2 regions of the Shewanella amazonensis SB2B genome follow, and region 2 is predicted to be linked to the other one. Evidence: riboswitches for the same ligand, from Rfam matches in the RefSeq annotation. Region 2 holds a riboswitch; the other holds the start of a gene.
What was found. Region 2 has a riboswitch for thiamine pyrophosphate ahead of thiC (phosphomethylpyrimidine synthase ThiC). Riboswitches for the same ligand answer to the same signal wherever they lie in the genome.
Positions count from the first base shown of each region.

Region 1: another riboswitch for thiamine pyrophosphate. It lies ahead of SAMA_RS07555 (TonB-dependent receptor); the one in region 2 lies ahead of thiC (phosphomethylpyrimidine synthase ThiC).

Region 1 is NC_008700.1:1,757,398-1,767,527, forward strand. Features, by position in the region: gene SAMA_RS07530 (M61 family metallopeptidase) at 1-1,492, opposite strand, end outside; gene hinT (purine nucleoside phosphoramidase) at 1,680-2,033, shown strand; gene SAMA_RS19930 (PaaI family thioesterase) at 2,045-3,034, shown strand; gene SAMA_RS07550 (YcfL family protein) at 3,209-3,604, shown strand; TPP riboswitch at 3,816-3,921, shown strand; gene SAMA_RS07555 (TonB-dependent receptor) at 3,975-6,167, shown strand; gene SAMA_RS07560 (hypothetical protein) at 6,232-6,492, shown strand; gene pnuC (nicotinamide riboside transporter PnuC) at 6,496-7,143, shown strand; gene SAMA_RS19140 (phosphotransferase) at 7,140-8,168, shown strand; gene SAMA_RS07575 (DUF6279 family lipoprotein) at 8,232-9,080, shown strand; gene SAMA_RS07580 (HvfX family Cu-binding RiPP maturation protein) at 9,222-9,818, shown strand; gene SAMA_RS07585 (NAD(P)H nitroreductase) at 9,935-10,130, shown strand, end outside.
Region 2 is NC_008700.1:2,262,061-2,272,190, forward strand. Features, by position in the region: gene SAMA_RS09730 (HesA/MoeB/ThiF family protein) at 1-123, opposite strand, end outside; gene thiE (thiamine phosphate synthase) at 113-1,690, opposite strand; gene thiC (phosphomethylpyrimidine synthase ThiC) at 1,691-3,685, opposite strand; TPP riboswitch at 3,839-3,937, opposite strand; gene SAMA_RS09745 (hypothetical protein) at 4,069-5,277, opposite strand; gene trhA (PAQR family membrane homeostasis protein TrhA) at 5,714-6,439, shown strand; gene SAMA_RS09755 (error-prone DNA polymerase) at 6,594-9,686, opposite strand; gene SAMA_RS09760 (Y-family DNA polymerase) at 9,686-10,130, opposite strand, start outside.

The DNA of each region.
Region 1 (10,130 bases), 500 kb from region 2:
ATGGCTCTGCCTTGAATTTGGCACCAAGAGACAGTGTCAGTGGCGAAGGTTTTCCGCCCCCGGTGTCGTTTTGACCGCTTGCGGCCCTGAGCGCCATGTGAACACCAAACTCGGCAAGCAGCGGGGCGAGGGGTAAGTCGTCCGTGTTATCCAAATAGGCGAAAATATCGCTCACATCGCGGCCAAGCAGCTCTGCTACCAGAGCCTGATGACTGTGTTCGTCAGTTCCCTGTCCGGTCAGTCCAAAACGCTCCCATAACAGGCGCATCAGGGAGTCCAGGCTCTCCTTACCTGCGGTTTCCTTGCGGATGACAAGATCGAGATACAGGCCGAAGAGTGCGCCCTTGGTGTAATAGCTTACGATGGCGTTTTGGGCATTTTCATCCTGTTTGTAAAACTTGGTCCAGGCATTAAAGCTCGAATCCCTGAGGCTTTGTTTGAAACGGCCCACACCCCGGTATACCCGTGTCATGGTTTCACTGAGCATGTCCAGGTAGGTTTCGGTATCGACTTTGCCCGCTTTAAGCGTCAGCAGGTCGTCATAGTAAGACGTCAGTCCTTCGTAAGCCCACAATTGCCGGGTGTAGCTCTCACTCTCCAGCGAATAGGGGATAAAGGTAGCGGGTTTAATCCGCTTAACGTTCCAGCTGTGGAAATACTCATGGCTGCACAGGGATAAATAAGTGCGATAGTCCTTGTTGACTTTGTCGTCCATGGACAGCGGCAAATCTTTACGTGAGCACACCAGTGCCGTTGAGCTGCGGTGTTCCAATCCGCCAAAGCCATTGTCCAATACCATGGTCATAAACAGGTATTCATCAAAGGGGGCTGGCGCACCAAACAGCTGTATTTGCGTTTCGCAGATGGCTTTTAAATCCTGGCAAAGGCGCTCCATATCGCAGCGATGGCGGCCGGTCAGCACTATGTGGTGGGGCACGCCGCAGGCCTCAAAACTTGCCTGGGTAAAGTCACCCATTTCTACCGGGTGGTCGATAAGGGCGTCATAGTTTTCGGCTTCAAAGGCGCCAAACTGCCAGGCATCGCCGCTGCGTCTTGGCAGGGTTGTCGCCACTCGCCAATGATTGAGGGCAATCTCGGTCGGCGTCTGAATCTCAACCCACAGCGGTCCGTCGGTTTGGCCTTCTACCGCCAGAAACACACTGGAGCCATTGAAAAAACCATGGGTCATATCCAGATGTGCACTGCGTACCGACAGGTCGAATGCGTACACCTGATATGACAGGCGCAGCGGCTCTGTTGAGCGGTTTTCCACTTGCCAACGTTGTTTATCGAGTTGAGTCAGAGCGACGGGGTTATTCGCTTGCCAGGCTTTGATTCCAATCAGATTGCGGGCAAAGTCACGCACCATATACGAGCCCGGGATCCAGGCTGGCAACGAAAGCAATTGGTTAACACTTGGGGTTGGGATCTCCAGATTGACCTCAAACAGATGAGCTTTGGGATCACTTGGAATAATGCTGTAACGGATCATAATGGTTCCCGAAATCAATTATGCAGGCATGCTGCCAAATTCCAGCTCTGTTGGCAAAGGGAGTTGGCTTTTCTCTTACCCAAATGTGCTGGGTCTTGCTATGATAAGCCCATTGAATTCAAGGCAGAAAACAGCCTCTTTTTCCTCAGGAATGGATAGCCAACCCTGACAGCATATGGAGTTCACCATGGCCGAAGAAACCATTTTCAGCAAAATAATCCGCCGCGAAATCCCTGCCGATATCCTGTACCAGGATGAACTGGTCACCGCGTTTCGCGATATCGCCCCCAAGGCGCCGACCCATGTGTTGATAGTACCCAATCATCTTATTCCCACTGCCAATGATGTGAAGGCATCGGATGAGCTCGCGCTTGGCCGTATGTTTACTGTGGCCGCCAAGCTCGCGGACGAAGCTGGCATTGCCAAAGATGGTTATCGACTCATCATGAACTGCAACAGTCACGGTGGCCAGGAGGTGTACCATATTCACATGCACCTGGTGGGCGGCGAGCCTTTGGGCCCAATGCTTGCCCAGCGTTGATTGGCGGTGTTATGAAAGTTAATCCGGATTTTTTTGAGCTCACACCGCTGGCGCAACGCTTTGTCAGCCAACTGGCCCAGTGTCGGCGTCTGGGTATCAAGGTGCACGAAGGCAGCGAGCATCATGTACTTTTGGAGCTGCCCTATAGTCAGGCGTTGATTGGCTACCCTGACACCGGGGTTATCCACGGCGGGGTGATCACCACCCTGATAGACACCGCCAGTGGCACAGCTGTGGTCTGTGCCATTCAGGAGAAATTCCAAACCCTGGAAATTTCACCCACTCTGGATTTACGGGTCGACTATATGCGTCCTGCTGAGCCCGGCAAGAGTGTCTACGCCTTCGCGGAATGCTACCGCTTATCGTCCAACATCGCCTTTACCCGTGCTATCGCCTATCAGGACAGCATAGATGAGCCCATTGCCCATGCGGTTGGCTCCTTTATGCGCATCAGTCCCGAAATGGTGGGGGAAACTTTCCGCAATGCGCTATTGGAAGACAACGTTATCCTTGGTCCTGTGGTGACTGAGCTTGCCCATTGTCCCGACGAGGCCCAAAGTCCCAAACCCATGGATGTGAAGGAAATCGTGCGTCGGGTGGCGGAACTGAACGACTTTGGCCATCTGTTGGAGCAAGTGCCTTATGCCCGCTTCATCGGTATGGAGGTGGAGCGATTTGGGGATGAGCTGGTTTGCCGATTACCTTCGCGGGATGCCAATATTGGTAATCCTGTGCTGCCGGCTATCCATGGTGGTGTGATTGCCGGCTTTATGGAAATGTCGGCAATCGTGCAACTGATGGTGTTTATGCAAACCTCGAGAGTGCCTAAAGTAGTCGATTTTTCAATTGATTACCTGAGGGCCGGTTTGCATAAGGATACCTTTGCCGAGTGTATTATTACCCGGCAGGGGCGGCGGGTCGCCAATGTGAACATCAGTTGCTGGCAAACCAATCGCAAACAGTTGATAGCCACGGCAAGGGCCCACTTCCTGATTGATTAAGGCGCCGGATGAATACGGTTGTCTTTGGTTTCAGCTTAATCAGCGGGCATTCAGCAAAGTGCAATTACACTGATGCAGATTCACTGGCGAGGATAACATAGGTTTTCCATGCTCAATTTGGTCTGAAGCCTAACGGCACAGGCGCTGCGCATGTTTGGCAAAACAGGAGGTTTTATGAAGATTGCACAGCTGGTTTTACTGGTGGCCCTCGTAGTGCTTGCCGGTGGCTGCGCCAAGCATACGGCAGGGATTTCGGGGTCATCGTCGGGGGAGACCCGTGTAGATAACAGTACCTTCGGTCGCGAGGTGTCTGTGGGCGAGCTCAAAATGAGCAGCAGCGGTGACTTGCTCACGGCCCATGCGCTTATTCAGAGCCGGGTGGCTACCGATCTCAGGCTGCAGTATCGTTTTACCTGGTACGATACCCAGGGGTTGGTGATTGACGGAGAAGGGCAGAGCTGGCAGTCGCTTAAGCTCCATGGTATGCAGCAGATGCAGGTGAGCTCGGCGGCGCCCAATCCATCCGCCAGCCGTTTCGAGGTCTATGTGCGCAAGGCATTTTCCAACTAAGCTGCACTGGCACGCAGTGCTAATGATTAAACACCGGCATCGCCGGTGTTGTTATTGCAGCAGGCTTATTGTGTACTTTATCTTTGCGTGCTGTTTCTGACGCCGGAGCCTTATGCACGAGCCTTACGCAGGAGCACTGTCACGGGAGTGAAAATTTCCAGCTGAGGTTTGCAACAAAAGTATCATCCCGGTGGAATATGGGCGTATAATTGGCGGCGCCAAGGGGTGTCTGCCGCATGCAGACTGAGATGTCTCAGGACGAACCCTTAGAACCTGATCCGGCTGATACCGGCGTAGGAATGGGCTGATACTGCAAATTTATTGCCACTCCGAGCTTGCCGGATCTCATACAAATTTTGTTGAGGTCCAAATGTTTACTAAATCCCGTATTCCCCTGTTTGCCCTGGCACCCGTGTCTTTGGCCGTATGTTCGTCGCTGGCCTTTGCCGCTGACAACAAGGCTACTGCTGAAGAAAACCCCATGGAAGTAATGCTGGTGACGGCCGATTTTCGGGGGCTCTCGGTTGAAAAAATTCCCTCCAGCGTTACCGTGATTGATGCCCAGAAGATAGAAGACGAAGGCGCCCGGCACTTTGAAGATATTTTGGGTTCTGTGGCCAATTTCAACTGGTCCGGTGGTACCTCCAGGCCCCGATATTTCCAGATCCGTGGGGTAGGCGAGCAGGAGGACTACAAGGGCGCGCCCAATTCCTCCGTTGGCTATTTGATTGACGATATCGACCTGTCAGGGCTGGGCATGGTGTCCAGCATGTACGATCTGCAGCAAGTGGAAGTGCTGCGTGGTCCTCAGGGTACCCGCTACGGCGCCAACGCGCTGGCAGGCCTGATTTATCTTAAGAGCAACGACCCCACTGAGCAGTTTGAACACGGTGCCCGGCTGAGTCTTGGCAATGATAATCTTAAAACCTTCGCCGGTTTCAGCTCAGGTCCCATGATGGAGTCTGGGGAACTGCTGTACCGTGTTGCCATTGAGCAGCACCGTCAGGACGGTTTTCGTGACAACCTGTACCTTGACCGTTCAGACACCAACAAGCGTGATGAACTGAGTTTCAGAACCAAGGTGCGCTGGTATGCCAACGACCATACCCAGGTAGACTTCACCCTGATGCACGCAGACTTTGACAATGGTTACGATGCCTGGACTCTGGATAACAATGGCTTTGATACCCTGACCGACATGCCGGGCACTGATGCCCAGCGCACCACGGGTGTGGGATTGAAGCTGTTGTACGATGGCTTCGATAAGGCCGAGTTGACCTCACTGACCAGCTTTGCCGGGACTGACCATCATCACGGTTACGATGGCGACTGGGCTAACCCCGAATATTGGGCCGCACGCCAGTGCACCGATGATTATGATGTCAACGGTAATGGCGACTATGCTGACCTTTTACCCTGCGAATACGATTACACCTGGGACAAGCGTGGCGATCGCAGCACCGTATCCCAGGAGTTCCGTTTGGCCAGCAACGAGGCGGGCAAGATTTGGGGTGGCAGCACCGCCTGGCTCGTTGGCCTGTATGGTATGCAGCTTAAAGAAGACAACGACCTGGCTTCTTTTTACAACGGTTGGCCAGATGAAACACTACGCTCCAGCTACGAAGCGACCAACCTCGCCATCTTCGGTCAGCTCGACAGCGACCTGGGGCAGGAGATAAACCTGTCGGTGGGCCTGCGTCTTGAGCGTCGTGATGCCGATTACAGCGATGATGCAGGGGATGCCTTTGACCCATCTGAAACCATGTGGGGGGGCCATATTGCCATCGGCAAACAGCTGAATGAGCAGCATAATCTCTATGGCCGCATTGCCCGCGGTTACAAAGCGGGCGGTTTTAACATGTCGCTGCCTGCTGAGTTTGCCGATAAGAAGGAGTTCGATACTGAAGTCCTCTACAACTACGAAATTGGCCTTAAGTCCAGCTTCCTTGAAGGCAACTTCGACACCAATCTGGCGCTGTTCTTTATGGACAGACAAGATCAGCAGGTATCGGCATCCCAACAGGATCCTGCCAAACCCCAGCGTTTCGTTCTTTTTACCGAAAATGCCGGCAGTTCAACCAATTACGGTGCCGAGCTTGATCTGAACTGGTACGCCACCGATAACCTGCACTTCTACGGCAGCCTGGGCTATCTCAAGGCCGAGTACGGTGACTACAGCTATCAGGATAAATATGGCGGCCTGGTTGACCTCTCTGGCCGTGAGCTGGCCCATGCACCCAATTGGACCTGGTCACTGGGCACCACCTGGCGTGCCGACTCAGGCTTTTTTGTCAACCTCAATGCCAATGGCAAGAGCAAGTTCTACTATTCAGACTCCAATGACTCAGTTTCCAAAGACTATGGGGTGCTCAATGCCCGAGCGGGCTTCGAGGGCGATATCTGGTCTGTCTATGTTTGGGGCCGCAATCTGCTGGATGAAGAATACGGTGTGCGGGGCTTTTATTTCGGCAATGAGCCGGACAATGGCTGGGCGGACAAGCAATATATTCGCTTTGGCGATCCCCGCGCCTTTGGCCTGACCCTGGATGTGCGTTTTCTGTAATTGACATGATTGGCGCCGGGCGTGCGTGCAAGCGCGCCCGCGACGCTTGATGAGGAACCTAATGATGAAACTCACCGCTGAAATCAGCATGTATCCGCTGCATGATAACTACCTCGAGCCTATTCGCTGGTTTATCAGCAGGCTCGACAGCTATCCGCAAATCGTCCGTCGCACCAACGCCATGGCAACTCAGGTACAGGGCGACTATGCAGAGCTGATGGCGATGCTGGCCACCGAAATGCAGGCGGCACACGAAAAATTCGGCAAGGCTGTGTTTGTCTGCAAGTTTATCGGCGGCGAACTTAACCTGTCCCACTCGGAGTAACCCATGCAGGCGGATTTTTGGGGCTGGCTTGGCGGCGCCTTTCACAGTGCCTTTGGTGAAATGCAGGTGCTGTCGGCCTGGGAAGGGGTTGCCGTGATACTGGCCATGGCCTACTTACTGCTGGCCATGAAACGAAGCCGCTGGTGCTGGGTGGCGGCCTTTGCCAGCACCGCCATTTACACTGTGCTTTTTTATGAAGTCGCGCTGCTGATGGAGTCGGCGCTGAATGTGTACTACATGGGCATGGCCATTTACGGCTATTGGCTGTGGCGTCAGGATGGCCAGGATGAACTTAAAGTGCAGCGCTGGCCGCTTAAACTGCATCTGGGCATCATTACGCTGACCTCTATCGCATCCCTTGCTGTGGGGCATTTGATGGCCACCTTTACTGAGGCCTCTTTCCCGTATCTCGATGCGGCAACCACCTGCTTTGCGGTGATGACCACTTTCCTGGTGGCTAAAAAGGTGTTGGAGAACTGGCTGTATTGGGTGGTGATAGATGTGGTGTCCATCTACCTCTACCTCAGTAAGGGATTGATGATGACATCCCTGCTGTTTGTGTTTTACGTGGGGCTGGCGGTGGCTGGTTATTTTGTATGGCGTGCTGCTGCGGCCGAGCAGCGTCCCCCTGAGCTGGCGCTTAATTCATGACAATCCCTCTGGAGATTGAGTCAAGGGAGGGATCCGGGATTAAATCGCTTCCGGGTGTTACCGAAGAGGTGCTGGCATTTATCGCCGATACGGGGCTTTTCGCCGATGGGTATCGCCTAAAGCCTTTGACCCGCGGCCTCAGCAATCATAACCTGGCGCTCTTTGCCCGCGAAGGCGCCTATGTCCTTCGGGTGAACCGTGATGAGAGCAGCGCCTTTTGTCAGCGGGCCTTTGAAGCCGAGAACTGGCGCCTGGCAGCGTCAGCGGGACTTGCCCCGACCTTGGTGGCCCAAAGCATTGATGGTCGCTGCTATCTCTCGCCTTTATTGGAGGACGGCGGCTGGCAACAGCGTTATCAGGAAGTCCCTCTGAGTCAAATCACCTGTGACGCGGCTTTTTTTACATCGCCCGGTCAAACACATGCCGGGAGTGACAGGGAGCCGGATGGTCTCACACACACGACCAGGCTGCTGCTCGACCTGCTGCTGGGATTGCAGGCTCTACCTGTGCCCGCGAATGTGAAGGGTTTTACCACCCAGTGGCAGGATTATGAGACGGCGTTGGATGCGAGCCAATCGCACTGGGCCCGCAATCCCCGCTGGCAGGAGGCCTATCAGGCACTGGCGGCAGAATTTACCGAGGTCGAGGCTGCCATGGCGCGCCTCGATGCGATGGGACTTTCTTGCCAGTACAGTCATCGGGATCTCACACCCCATAATTTACTTTGCCACCAGGGCAAATTGTTTTGCATTGATTTCGAATATGCCTGCGCCTCGCACCCCCTTTGGGATCTCGCCGCTGTGCTGGCAAGCCACAATTTGCCGGGGCGAGAGCGCCGTGACCTGATGGACGCCTACCTTTATGCCCATCCGCAGCTGGAGTCCTCCATGTCATCAAGGGTTGTGGATGCGGTGGCGCTTCATTGGTATTTCGGGGCCATCTGGGCGCTGCTGATGGCTGGGCAATCTGGGGACGACGACTATCTTTGCTGGTTTCACAGATACTTACAATTGGCCAAGAGTTGACGCCTTGTCCATTTCCGCTGGCCCTTGTTACCCTTCGCTAAGCCATAACAGAAAAGGACATCTATGAAACGTGCTCTGGCAGTAATGGGTTTGGCGCTTTTTTTACTCGCGGGTTGTTCAACCAAGATGAGTTACTACTTCCTCGATTGGGCAATCGAGTGGGAGCTTGATGACTATGTTGATTTAAACCGCGACCAGCAGAAGCAATTTGATGCGGTGTTGGATGAGTTTATTGACTGGCATCGCCGTGAGGAGCTGCCCCGCTATGTGGCTCAGCTGGAAAGCATCAAGCAACAGATGCAATCCGGTACCTTAACGCCCGCCGCCTGGGCCGAAGAGGTCAACTACGCTCAGTCTCATTGGTTTCGGCTGTTTGAACATGTATTTGAAGGCATCTTGCCCATTGTCCAGAGTTTCTCAGACGAGCAGGTGGCCGGTATTATCAAACAGCTTCGTGAGGAAGAGGCCAAGCTGGTGGCCGAATATGCCGGTAAAACACAGGAAGAGTTGATTGCCGACTCGGATGAGCGGCTCACCGAGCGGGCCGAAAAGTGGATAGGCAAGTTGTCGGACAAGCAAAAAGCCATGATCCATGCGTCCAATACATCCAGGCTGTCGACTCTGGATATGTGGCTTGAATACCGTCACGAATGGCTCAGACAGTTTGAAACGGCCCTCAATCAAAGAGCTGATACCGCCTTGCTGCGCAGCAGACTGCAACTCCTCATGACAGCCCCGCAAACCCTGAAGTCAGAGAAACATCAGCAGGCGGTGCGCGAAAACAGCGAGAATTTTGGTCGTTTGGTGATGGACATTTATCGAGACTTGTCTGATAAGCAACGAAAGAAGCTTTGGCACGAATACGATGCTCTGACCAAGGATCTGGCTGAGCTTGCCAACGAACCTGATTAAACTGGCAACAAATTGCTGGCCGCAGACAAGGTATTCTGCGGCTTTATTCAATAAACAGGCTTTAGCAATAAACAGGCACCTGCAATAAAGATGGGTTGTCACAGGTCTTAGTCACATAGCATCTGATTTTGGCGAGGACCTATGGCGCATTTTATTCATTCTCTTAATCTGAAAGCCCGGCATCTTGGCGAGGCACTGGCACCACTGGCATTGAGGGTGTATTTGGCCCCTGTGCTGATGCAGGCAGGCTATAACAAACTAAGCCACTTTGACGACACGGCCGCCTGGTTCGGCAATCCGGACTGGGGCCTTGGTTTGCCATTCCCCGAGCTGATGACGGCACTTGCGGCAGGCACGGAGTTTTTTGGTGCTATCCTGCTGATATTGGGGCTCTTTACCCGACTTATCTCTATTCCGCTGATGGTTACCATGCTGGTGGCCGCATTCACAGTGCATTGGCAAAATGGATGGCTCGCCATTGCAGACCCTTCAAGCTGGCTTGCCAACGAACAGGTTATGGCGTCGGCCGAGCGGCTCGCCAAAGCCAGGAGTCTGCTGCAGGAACATGGCAACTACGATTGGCTAACCGGTAGTGGTAACTTTGTGGTACTCAATAACGGTATCGAATTTGCCATCACGTATTTCGTGATGCTGTTGGCGCTGTTTGCCATGGGGGGCGGCCGGGTGACCAGTCTGGACTGGTGGTTGGCAAAACGCATTGGCCGCCACAATGCGTGAGGCACGGTGAGCTATCCGGATTTACCTGTAAAGGACAGAACGACGGGGTAAATCTGCTTTCTTTGCCCCGACGATTTGCTATCCTGCACAGGATAAATGAATAAGAGGATAACTCATTGGATGCTTTAACCTTATTGCTTACCCGTCAATCCTGTCCCCGTTTGGTTGACCCCGCGCCAAATGATACCGAGCTGAAAACCATACTCGATGCTGCTATCAGGGTTCCGGATCATGGCGCACTGAGCCCCTTCGAATTCATTATCGCCACCGGCGACGGTCTGGACCGACTGGGCAGCATTTTTGAGTCCGCGG
Region 2 (10,130 bases):
GCCAAGGCCACCCACGCCCACTATGGCCACATGGGAGTTCCTTAATCTGAGCTGCCCGGCTTCGCCGCATTCTGGCAGCAAAATTTGCCGCGAGTAGCGGATAAAATCTTTATCAGCGAGCATTCCGCATCTCCCAGGCGTCAGCGAGTGCGCGAAAGGCAGTCGCCGGTTCGCTTGCTTCGGTCACAGCACGTACCACGGCAATGCTGTCCACGCCTGTAGCAGCGACCTCAGGCAAATTACCCGCCTCTATACCGCCAATCGCCACCGTTGGCACAGCTGTACTGACAATCTTCGCAAGAAGTGCCAGCGTCTCCAGCCCCTGTGGTTTGGAAGGCATTTCCTTGGTGGTAGTGGGAAAAATATGCCCAAGGGCGAGGTAGCTGGGGTTAAGCTCAAGGGCCAGCAAGGCCTCAAACAACCCGTGACTCGACAGCCCAAGGGCCATGCCAGCCTCAGCAATGGCATCCAGCGGCACGGCCTCTATATCCTCCTGCCCAAGATGCACCCCAAAGGCACCATGGCTGATGGCAAGGCGCCAATGGTCGTTAATAAAGACGCGCGCCCGATGCTGCCTGCCAAGGGCAATGGCGCGGATGATGTCCGCTTCAGCCGCGCTACCCGGGCCAATCTCGCCCTTGATGCGCAGCTGAATTGGGTTGGCGCCTGCCTCAAGCAGTGTTTCAAGCATATCGATGTCGGCCACCACGGGATAAACGCCCAAATCATGACCCAGGCGGGTAAACCCCTTGGTTGGCAACCTGTGACTGCGGCTTTCATGTAATCGGTGAATCGATGCCATAGCGGCCAGGGACTCAGGCATGCCGGTGCGGGCCAGTGGCCCGGGGCCAGAACCTACAGCGCTTGCCTGCCTGAGCCCCTCAAATACATAGGCTTTGGCCAGCAGCACCGCATCGGGCAGCACCAACCCCTTGGCGACAAAGGCGGCTATGGCACTTGAAAGCGTGCAGCCGCTGCCGTGATTGTGCACAGTCGCAACCCGCTCATTGCTGAGCCAAAATCCCTGACGCCTGTGCAGCGGCGAAATGGTAGCAATATCACCCAGCAGCAACAGATCCCTGGCCTTAGACTGCTGCCATGGGCAATCTCCTCCCTTGGCAAGAATGCTGCCGCCAAAGGCCTGCCACAGTACGTTGGCAGCCCACTCCAGAGCATCGTCATCATTGAGTAAGCGGCCGATAAGACGGGAAAGTTCCGCCTTGTTGGGGGTGATAAGGCTAATTTTTCCGGCAAAGGGACTGAAATCCAGACCAGACCGTTCCCCGGTTTTATCGGGGCAGGTATTGTCTGGCGACTGCAGGTCACCACCGCAGGAGGCCACCATAACAGGGTCAAGAATAACTGGCACGCCGGGTAAGTTTTCACCCAGCCAGTCAGCCAAAAAATCCAGCTGCGGCTGATTGGCGATAAGGCCTATCTTGACTGCGCTGGGGTACAAATCCGCCTTTAACGTCTCAAGCTGGGCACGCAGCATCCTTGGTGTCACCGGCTCAACCGCCGTCACCGCCACCGAGTTTTGCGCCGTTATGGCGGTTATCACGCTGCAACCATAGCAGCCCAGGTCTTGCAGCGTCAGCAAATCCGCCTGAATACCGGCGCCGCCGCCGCTGTCTGAGCCTGCGATAGTCCAGACGATGGGTTTAGCTGCCATGTCGTTGATTTTGGCCATCTACACCGGTTCCTTTTCGGTGCTCAGGGCCGCTTCCACATGAGTCTCGCTGTAAAGCGCACTGCCTGTCTGTTTAAAGGTGGCCGACATCTTGTCCATACCCGCCCTGGCGTAGCTTTCTGCCTTGGAATAGCTTTCGGCCGCCCCCACTTCAAGGGTCTGTACGCTGTCAGCCTCGCTGCGGGCAGCATTCTCCAGACTGGCCGCATAGTCGCGTACATCCTGGGTGATTTTCATCGAGCAGAACTTGGGGCCGCACATGGAGCAAAAATGGGCCACCTTGGCCGACTCCTGCGGCAGAGTTTCGTCGTGATAGGCACGGGCAGTATCGGGATCCAGCCCGAGGTTGTACTGATCCTCCCAGCGAAACTCGAATCGTGCCTTGGACAGCGCATTGTCGCGGATTTGCGCGCCGGGATGTCCCTTGGCGACATCGGCAGCGTGGGCGGCAATCTTGTAAGCAATAAGCCCTTGTTTTACATCTTCCTTGTTCGGCAGGCCCAAATGTTCTTTCGGCGTGACGTAACAAAGCATGGCGCAGCCATACCAGGCAATCATGGCCGCCCCAATACCGGAGGTGAAGTGATCGTAGCCTGGGGCAATGTCGGTGGTTTGCGGGCCCAGGGTATAAAACGGCGCCTCTGCGCAGTGCTCAAGCTGCTTATCCATGTTCTCTTTGATGAGCTGCATGGGGATGTGGCCCGGACCTTCAATGATGGTCTGCACATCGTATTCCCAGGCGATTTTTACCAGCTCCCCCAGGGTTTCGAGCTCAGCAAACTGGGCTTCGTCATTGGCATCGGCAATGGAGCCCGGACGCATACCGTCGCCGAGCGACAACGACACATCATAGGCGGCGCAAAGCTCGCAAATATCGCGAAAATGGGTGTAGAGGAAGTTTTCCTGATGGTGGCTTAAGCACCATTTGGCCATGATGGAGCCGCCGCGGGACACTATGCCGGTAACCCGTTTTGCAGTCATGGGCACGTAGCGAAGCAGCACGCCCGCGTGGATGGTGAAGTAATCCACCCCCTGCTCGGCCTGTTCAATCAGGGTGTCGCGGAATACTTCCCAGTTAAGATCTTCGGCGATGCCGTTGACCTTCTCCAGCGCCTGATAAATCGGCACAGTGCCAATAGGCACCGGTGAGTTACGCACAATCCATTCGCGGGTTTCGTGAATATAACGGCCGGTGGACAGGTCCATCACGGTATCTGCGCCCCAGCGGGTGGACCACACCAGCTTTTCCACCTCTTCTTCGATGGATGAGGTCACGGCCGAGTTGCCGATATTGGCGTTCACCTTCACCAAAAAGTTGCGACCAATGATCATAGGCTCCGCTTCGGGGTGATTGATGTTGGCCGGAATAATCGCCCGGCCACGGGCTACTTCGTCACGGACAAACTCAGGGGTAATGGGTTTGCTCACCAGAGCGCCAAAGGCTTCGCCTGGTTTTTTGCGGTTAAGCTGCTCATCGGTGACTTCATCCCGGGCCATGTTTTCGCGAATGGCGATGTATTCCATCTCAGGGGTGATAATACCCTGACGGGCATAATGCAGCTGGGTAACCCGCTTACCGGCCTTGGCGCGGCGCGGCTTTGGCAGCACATCAAAACGCAGGTGATCCAGCCCGTCATCGGCGAGACGCTGCTGGGTAAAGTTGGATGAGGCGCTGTTAAGCTCTTCGGTATCGCTACGCGCTAAAATCCAGCCTTCACGCAGCTTGGGCAGGCCTCGGCGCACATTGATGTCGGCATTGGGGTCTGAATAAGGACCGGCGCAGTCGTACACCTTGATGGGTGGGTTGGCCTCAAAGGTTTCTTCGCCGCGGGTATTCACGATACGGGTATCGGTTTGATGGATTTGGCGCATGCCCACCTGGATATCAGGCCGTGAGCCTTCAATGAAAATCTTTTCGGAATTGGGGCGGCGCAGCGGCTTTAAGTTATCGATAAAGTCCTGGGCGGCTTTACGGGTTTCGCGGCGGTTTGACATCAGCAATCTCACTTTTGGTTTCAAAATGGAGTTGCTTGTCGGGGGAGAAAATTGAGCAGTTGAATCAGCGGCGACGATAAATTCCAAGGTGCGATGTTTATCGTCTCATTCACCTCATCTTACGGCGATCCATTGTGGTGGCGCGAGTTTGAGGTGGATTTGATGCTTGTTTCCTTCGCAGGTTCTAACCTGATCAGGTTCAACGGATCCCGAATAAACGGTCTCAGCCCTAAGGCACTCCGACAAGTGCTGGCAGTATAGGCTGAGGCGATGCGCCTTGACAATAGCCGTTAAACGGAAAAGTTTTCAGCATTGCAACCAACGACAATTCAATTTATTTACATATACTTGAACACAAATCTATGTTTTGTGATGAATATATTTCAACGCAAATCTCGCTTGCCCATCAAGGCAAGGTACTTATTGATGCCTTCCTTCAGCGCCTTTTTCACCTTGTCTTCACCACAGCGAAATGGGAATCCCAGGTTTTCGGCGTGCGGATTCAACGGCGTTGGCACCTTGACCACCCGATAACAGGTATCGCCTGATTTGACGATACGGTTGGGATCGATTTTCGAATCAAGGGTATTGGGTTTATAGAAATCATCGGCGCTCGGTACCAACAGTACCTCCATCTCGGGCAACAACTCCGACATACTGCGACCCGATGCGCCAAAGTGAGCCGTTTTATCACTGGCATAACGCTCAGACAGAGCCGTGAGCGCCTGTTCATTTTGCCGCGCCATAAAGCGACTGGCGGGAGTCGAGAAATCAAGCTGGCTGTGCTCAGGTAGTGTGGGCGTCTCTATTGGCGGCAGTGATTCCCACCGAGCCTCCTGCGCCGGTTCAACCGAAGGCTGTGCTGGGAGCGGTTCATCTTTGATAGGGGCAGGCTCTTTTGGCGCTGTAGCCAAGACTGGCTCGAGAGGCGCTTTTTGCTTGTTCACAAGCTCACGCTCAAGCTGTTCGGGTTGGGGGTTGGTGGCTGTGGGCTCTGAAGGATTTGCTTCTGATGGCTGTTCAGTCACCTGCTTTGGCGCGCTGAAAACCAAATAGGATTGCAACGCCTTGGGCTTATTGGCTCGCCCGTCCAGTGCCGTACTTAACGAACCCAGGTGCGGTGCCAATTGCCAGGCGAGCAGCCCCAATACCGCCAGGTGCACCAGGGTAACGGACAGCAACAACTTAATCGGCAGTGCCTGTGGTTCTTTGGTTCCATCTCGCGCTTCGGCTGCACCTTGTTTTACAGCGTCAACTTGTTTTACGGTGCCTGGCCGCTCCCCTGCTTCCAGTGACGTATAGGCCGTTAACGCTGGAACCAGCGTTGAGCTGTTGGCATGTTCAGCACCTCCGAGATCAAGGCTATTGGTAAGATTATCGGCGTCAAGACAGGGCCAGATAGAGGTAACAAAGAGCGGCAGTGGTAATTCCTGCGGGATTCGGGTAGAGAGCAGTGGCGTCAAGACTTGATCCCCTTGCTCTTTTTCACCGTTTGCATACCGATAGTCGAATTCATCTCTGTGGCCTTGTATGCCCGATGTGTTCAACACGGGATGGATGCCAGAGTCGGTGTAGTTACTGCTTTTTGTCAAACGCCTGTCCTTTTCCCTGGCCTGTTTCTTCGTTTTCCAGCGCTTTTACATGGTTTGTACGTGGCTTTCTAAAGACCAGCGGCAAGCTCTTACGGATCAACCAGCCCTTCCTGATTGGGTCAATTCCGGTAGCGGGTACTGGCAATAGAACTGAATAGTCGATGCTGATAATTCATGCTGCTGTGGGCACCATTAACCATATCGCTATTGGAACAGAGACCGGCTGCAAAAGTTCCTGATTGATCATCATCTCGCCACCCGGCGATCGGCTTTAAAGTGGCTAAATTTAGAACAACTGAAAAAGTGACGCGCTCAATCATCTGATTTAAAAGAGATAAAATAATTTAAGCGTACACATGTACTCTTTTGTGGTGTTTGCAGAAAGTGAATGTTAGATTATCGACTCTAATGCCAAGCCCAAGCTGACGAGTTCACCATGCCGCCAATGCAAGCCAGCAGCGTATCAGATACTGCTCCCGTTAATGTCCCCAATGCCCCCGCCGATGCTTCAGGCAATGCCAGTACGGCTGCGTATTGTGAGCGGGAAGAGCTGGCCAATACCTTAAGCCATGGCATTGGCGTGCTGGCGGCACTGATTGGCACAGTCGCTATGTTGCACGACAGCATTGGCCATTTGAGTGCACTGCAAACTCTCGGCGTTGGCCTCTATGGCCTGAGTATGGTACTGCTGTTTGCCTGCTCTACCGCTTATCACTGGGCCACATCGCCTACGCTCAAGCGCAAATTCAAATTGTTTGACCACTGCGCCATTTACCTTTTGATTGCAGGAACCTACACGCCTTTTGTACTCATTACCCTGGAAGGCGCCGGTGTCGACTGGGTGCTGGCTGCCATCTGGTTGTTTGCGCTTGGCGGGATTGGATTCAAGCTTTTGTTTTTACATCGCTTTAAAGCGTTCAGCCTGCTGCTTTACCTTGCCATGGGCTGGTTGTGTGTGGCGGTGCTCGACAAGATGATCGCCGGGCTCAGTGATACCGGTTTTACCCTGCTGCTCACCGGCGGCCTGTTTTACAGCCTGGGCGTGGTGTTTTATGCGGTGAAACGCATCCCCTTTAACCATGCCATATGGCACCTGTTTGTGCTTGGCGGCGCCATCAGTCACTTCCTGTGTATTTATCTCACTGTGATCCCCAAGGGCTAACGGATAAAAGCCAAAGCACCAAAGGGCATAAAGGTGAGTCACAAACGCCAGTCCTCACCATACCAGTGATTTTACCCAACCACGTATGTCCGCCATCATTCAGCGTTGTTGACCAGTCTGCCTGCTGATAGCTGAGCTATGATGGCGCTCAGCCCTAGTGAAAATCCCGCGAGGCCACTTTGAGGCTATCGAGCAAATGCGAGATATCCTCAAGGCGACCCGCCACCACATGGGTTACGCCATCGGCATGTTCCACAGTGCCACTTACCTTCAAAATAGTTGATGTTAAATACGGTTTTCGCTGCGCCCTTGCTGTACCCATCCACACTATCAGATTGGTATTGCCTGTTTCATCTTCCAGGGTAATAAAGGTTACACCCGATGCAGTGCCGGGTCGCTGCCTGCCAGTTACCACACCGGCAACAGTCACCAACTGGCCATGGCGGGTATTTTCAAGCGCTTTTGCTGTCAAAGATTTTCCAAGCAAGCCGGCAATTCGCAACAATGCCATCGGATGTTGCCCGAGACTTAACCCCTTGCTGCGATAATCCGCCTTGAGGCACTGGACCGCATTGGGGGCATCCAGACTTGGCTCAGTTCCCACTGGCTTAAGCGGCTCTGGCAAGTCATCAAACAGCGGCAGGCTTGCCTGACGGGCAGAGAGTTGCCAGCGACTTTGAAATCGGTGGCCACTGAGCAGTCTGAAGGCATCGGCAGCGGCAAGCAGCTCCAAAGCATGCCTGTCGAGCAGCATGCTGATTTCACTCAAGTGCGCAAAACCAGCAGCAGAACGAACGTCCACCAACCTTTGCATAGCCTGCTCTTTCAAGCCTTTGACCTGCCTGAATCCCAGTCGAATAGCAAAGCCAGTGGCGGTCTTCACCAGGCTGCTGTCCCACTGGCTGTGATTGATACACACATCAAACACCTCCACCCCATGACGGCGCACGTCCTGTAACAGCTGCGATGGGCTGTAAAACCCCATCGGCTGGCTGTTGAGCAGCGCGCAGCAAAAGGCCGCCGGGTGGTATAACTTAAGATAAGCAGAGACATAGGCTAACAGCGCAAAGCTTGCCGAGTGGGATTCAGGAAAACCATACTCGCCAAAGCCCTGAATTTGGCGAAAAATCTGCCGGGCAAAGTCTTCGCTGTAACCCCGTGCGGCCATGCCATCCAGCAACTTTTGCTCGAAGGACCACAGCTTGCCGGTATGTTTCCAACTGGCCATGGCCCGGCGCAGCGCATCCGCCTCACCGCCACTGAAACCTGCGGCCACCATGGCAAGCTTGATCACCTGCTCCTGAAAAATCGGCACCCCCATGGTGCGCTCAAGCACGGCTTTAACTGCCTCGCTGGGGTAAGTCACCGCCTCCAACCCTTTGCGGCGTCGAAGGAACGGATGCACCATGTCCCCCTGAATTGGCCCCGGGCGCACAATCGCAATTTGAATAACCAGATCGTAATAGCAGGCAGGTCTGAGCCTTGGCAGCATGGACGTTTGAGCCCGGGACTCCACCTGAAACACCCCCATGCTGTCGCCGCGACTGAGCATGCGATAAACATTGGGATCTTCGGCTTTGATTGACCGCATGCCAAAGGGCTGCTGATGACGACTGATAAGCTCGAAGCACTTACGGATGGCAGTCAGCATCCCCAGCGCCAGCACGTCCACTTTCAGTAGTCCCAGCGCCTCCAGATCGTCCTTATCCCACTGAATAACGGTTCTGTCTTCCATGGCGGCGTTTTCCACCGGCACCAGCTCGGCCAGCGGCCCGGCGGAAATTACAAAGCCGCCTACATGCTGGGATAAATGACGCGGAAACCCGAGCAAGGACTGCACAAGGTAGCCAAACATGTCGGCGCTAGGCAGCTGCGCGGCCAATTGTTCGCGCCAGGGATGGCTAGGATCGCGCCTGTCGATGCCCTGAATGAGCCTCGCCACCAGCTCTCTGTCCAGCCCCAGCACCTTGCCCACCTCGCCCATGGCGCTTTTGAGTCGATAGGTGATCACACTCGCAGCCAGCGCCGCCCGGTGGCGGCCGTACTTACGGTAAATGTACTGGATCACTTCTTCGCGGCGCTCATGCTCAAAGTCCACATCGATATCCGGCGGCTCGTGGCGTTCTTTGGAAATAAAGCGTTCAAACAGCATATTGACCCGGGTCGGATCCACTTCGGTGATCCCAAGGCAAAAACACACCACCGAATTGGCCGCCGAGCCGCGGCCCTGATGCAAAATCCGCTTGCGTCTGGCGAAGCGGACTATGTCGTAAATGGTGAGAAAAAAATACTCGTATTCAAGCTCATGGATAAGCTTAAGCTCGGCCAGGTACTGGCGTTTTACCGCTGCTGGCACCGCCAGGCCGTATCGGCGCCGGGCGCCTTTGGCCACCTCCCGGGCAAGGTATTCACTGGCGCTAAACCCGGCAGGCACCAGCTCCGCCGGGTACTCGTACCTCAGCTCAGCCATCGAAAACCGGCACTGACTGGCAATCTTCTGGGTGTTGGCAATCCACTCCTGCGGATAACGGCGATGGATACTGCCAAGGGGCCGCAGGTAATGCTCAGCGTTCTGGCACAAATGCCCTTCGGCTTCATCAAGCCTGAGCCCTAAGCGAATGCAGGTGAGTACATCCAAAAGCGGCTGACGCGCTGCGCTGTGCATACGCACATCTCCTGCTGCCACGCAGGGGATGTCGCACAAGCCGGATAGACGCATCAAATAGCGCTGCCACAGGCTGCCTGCGGCCTCAAGACACTGCTCTGCCAGTAAATAGCGCCGCCCCTGCCAGGGCGTAAGCTGCTTTGCCAGCTGCTTTTGCGTAGCAAACCAATGCTGCTCGGTAGCGGCTATGTCAGTCCCCGGATTTTGGGGCATCGGCGGGCGCCACAGCAGCACACAATCGGGCAGCGGCGATAACAGGTCGTCCAGATTGATGCGATATTCCCCCTTGGGCGCCCGCCGCCTGCCACGACTTATCAAGCGGCACAGGGCGCCATAACCTGCCCGGCTGGTGGCCAGCAGCACAAAGGTGCCTTGCTGCAGCCGAAATTCACTGCCCACAATCAGTGATATCCCAGCATCCACGGCGGCCATGTGCGCCTTGACCACACCGGCCACCGAACACTCATCGGTAATGGCGATGGCACTGTAGCCAAGCCGCGCCGCCTCGGCCACCAGCTCGTGGGGGTGCGACGCGCCCCGTAAAAAGCTGTAGTTGCTGATGGCATGTAGCTCGGCGTACATCAAAACCAGCCCTGCAAGTAAAGTCCGGGCTCGCCCTCACGGCGAAACACCCAGCACAGGCCACCTTCATGGTGGCGGGCAAGGTAATAGTCCCGCGCCGCGCCTCTGGGTTTCCCGCTTGGCAAACTCTCGTTTACCTGGCCTGTCTCAAGCTCAGTTGTGCTTTGAGCCGCCATGGTTTGGCTGCCATGCCACCAGGGCTCACGCAGCCGCTCGGGGCCGCGCAAGAGCTCAACATCAGTTTCTGCAATCGCTTCTGGCGCCACCAAAAGCCAGGGCGGGCGGCAGGCAAGTGACAGTCCTTCTGTGGCAGCATCCTGTGTGGCCACAGGCTTACTGGTTGCTGCGGCTTTTGCCACTGTCTCGCACAGTTCCATTCCGGCAGTTGCAGCTTTGTTGGTAAAGGGCTCGTTAGTCGCGGCTAAGCCCGTAACTGCTAAGTCC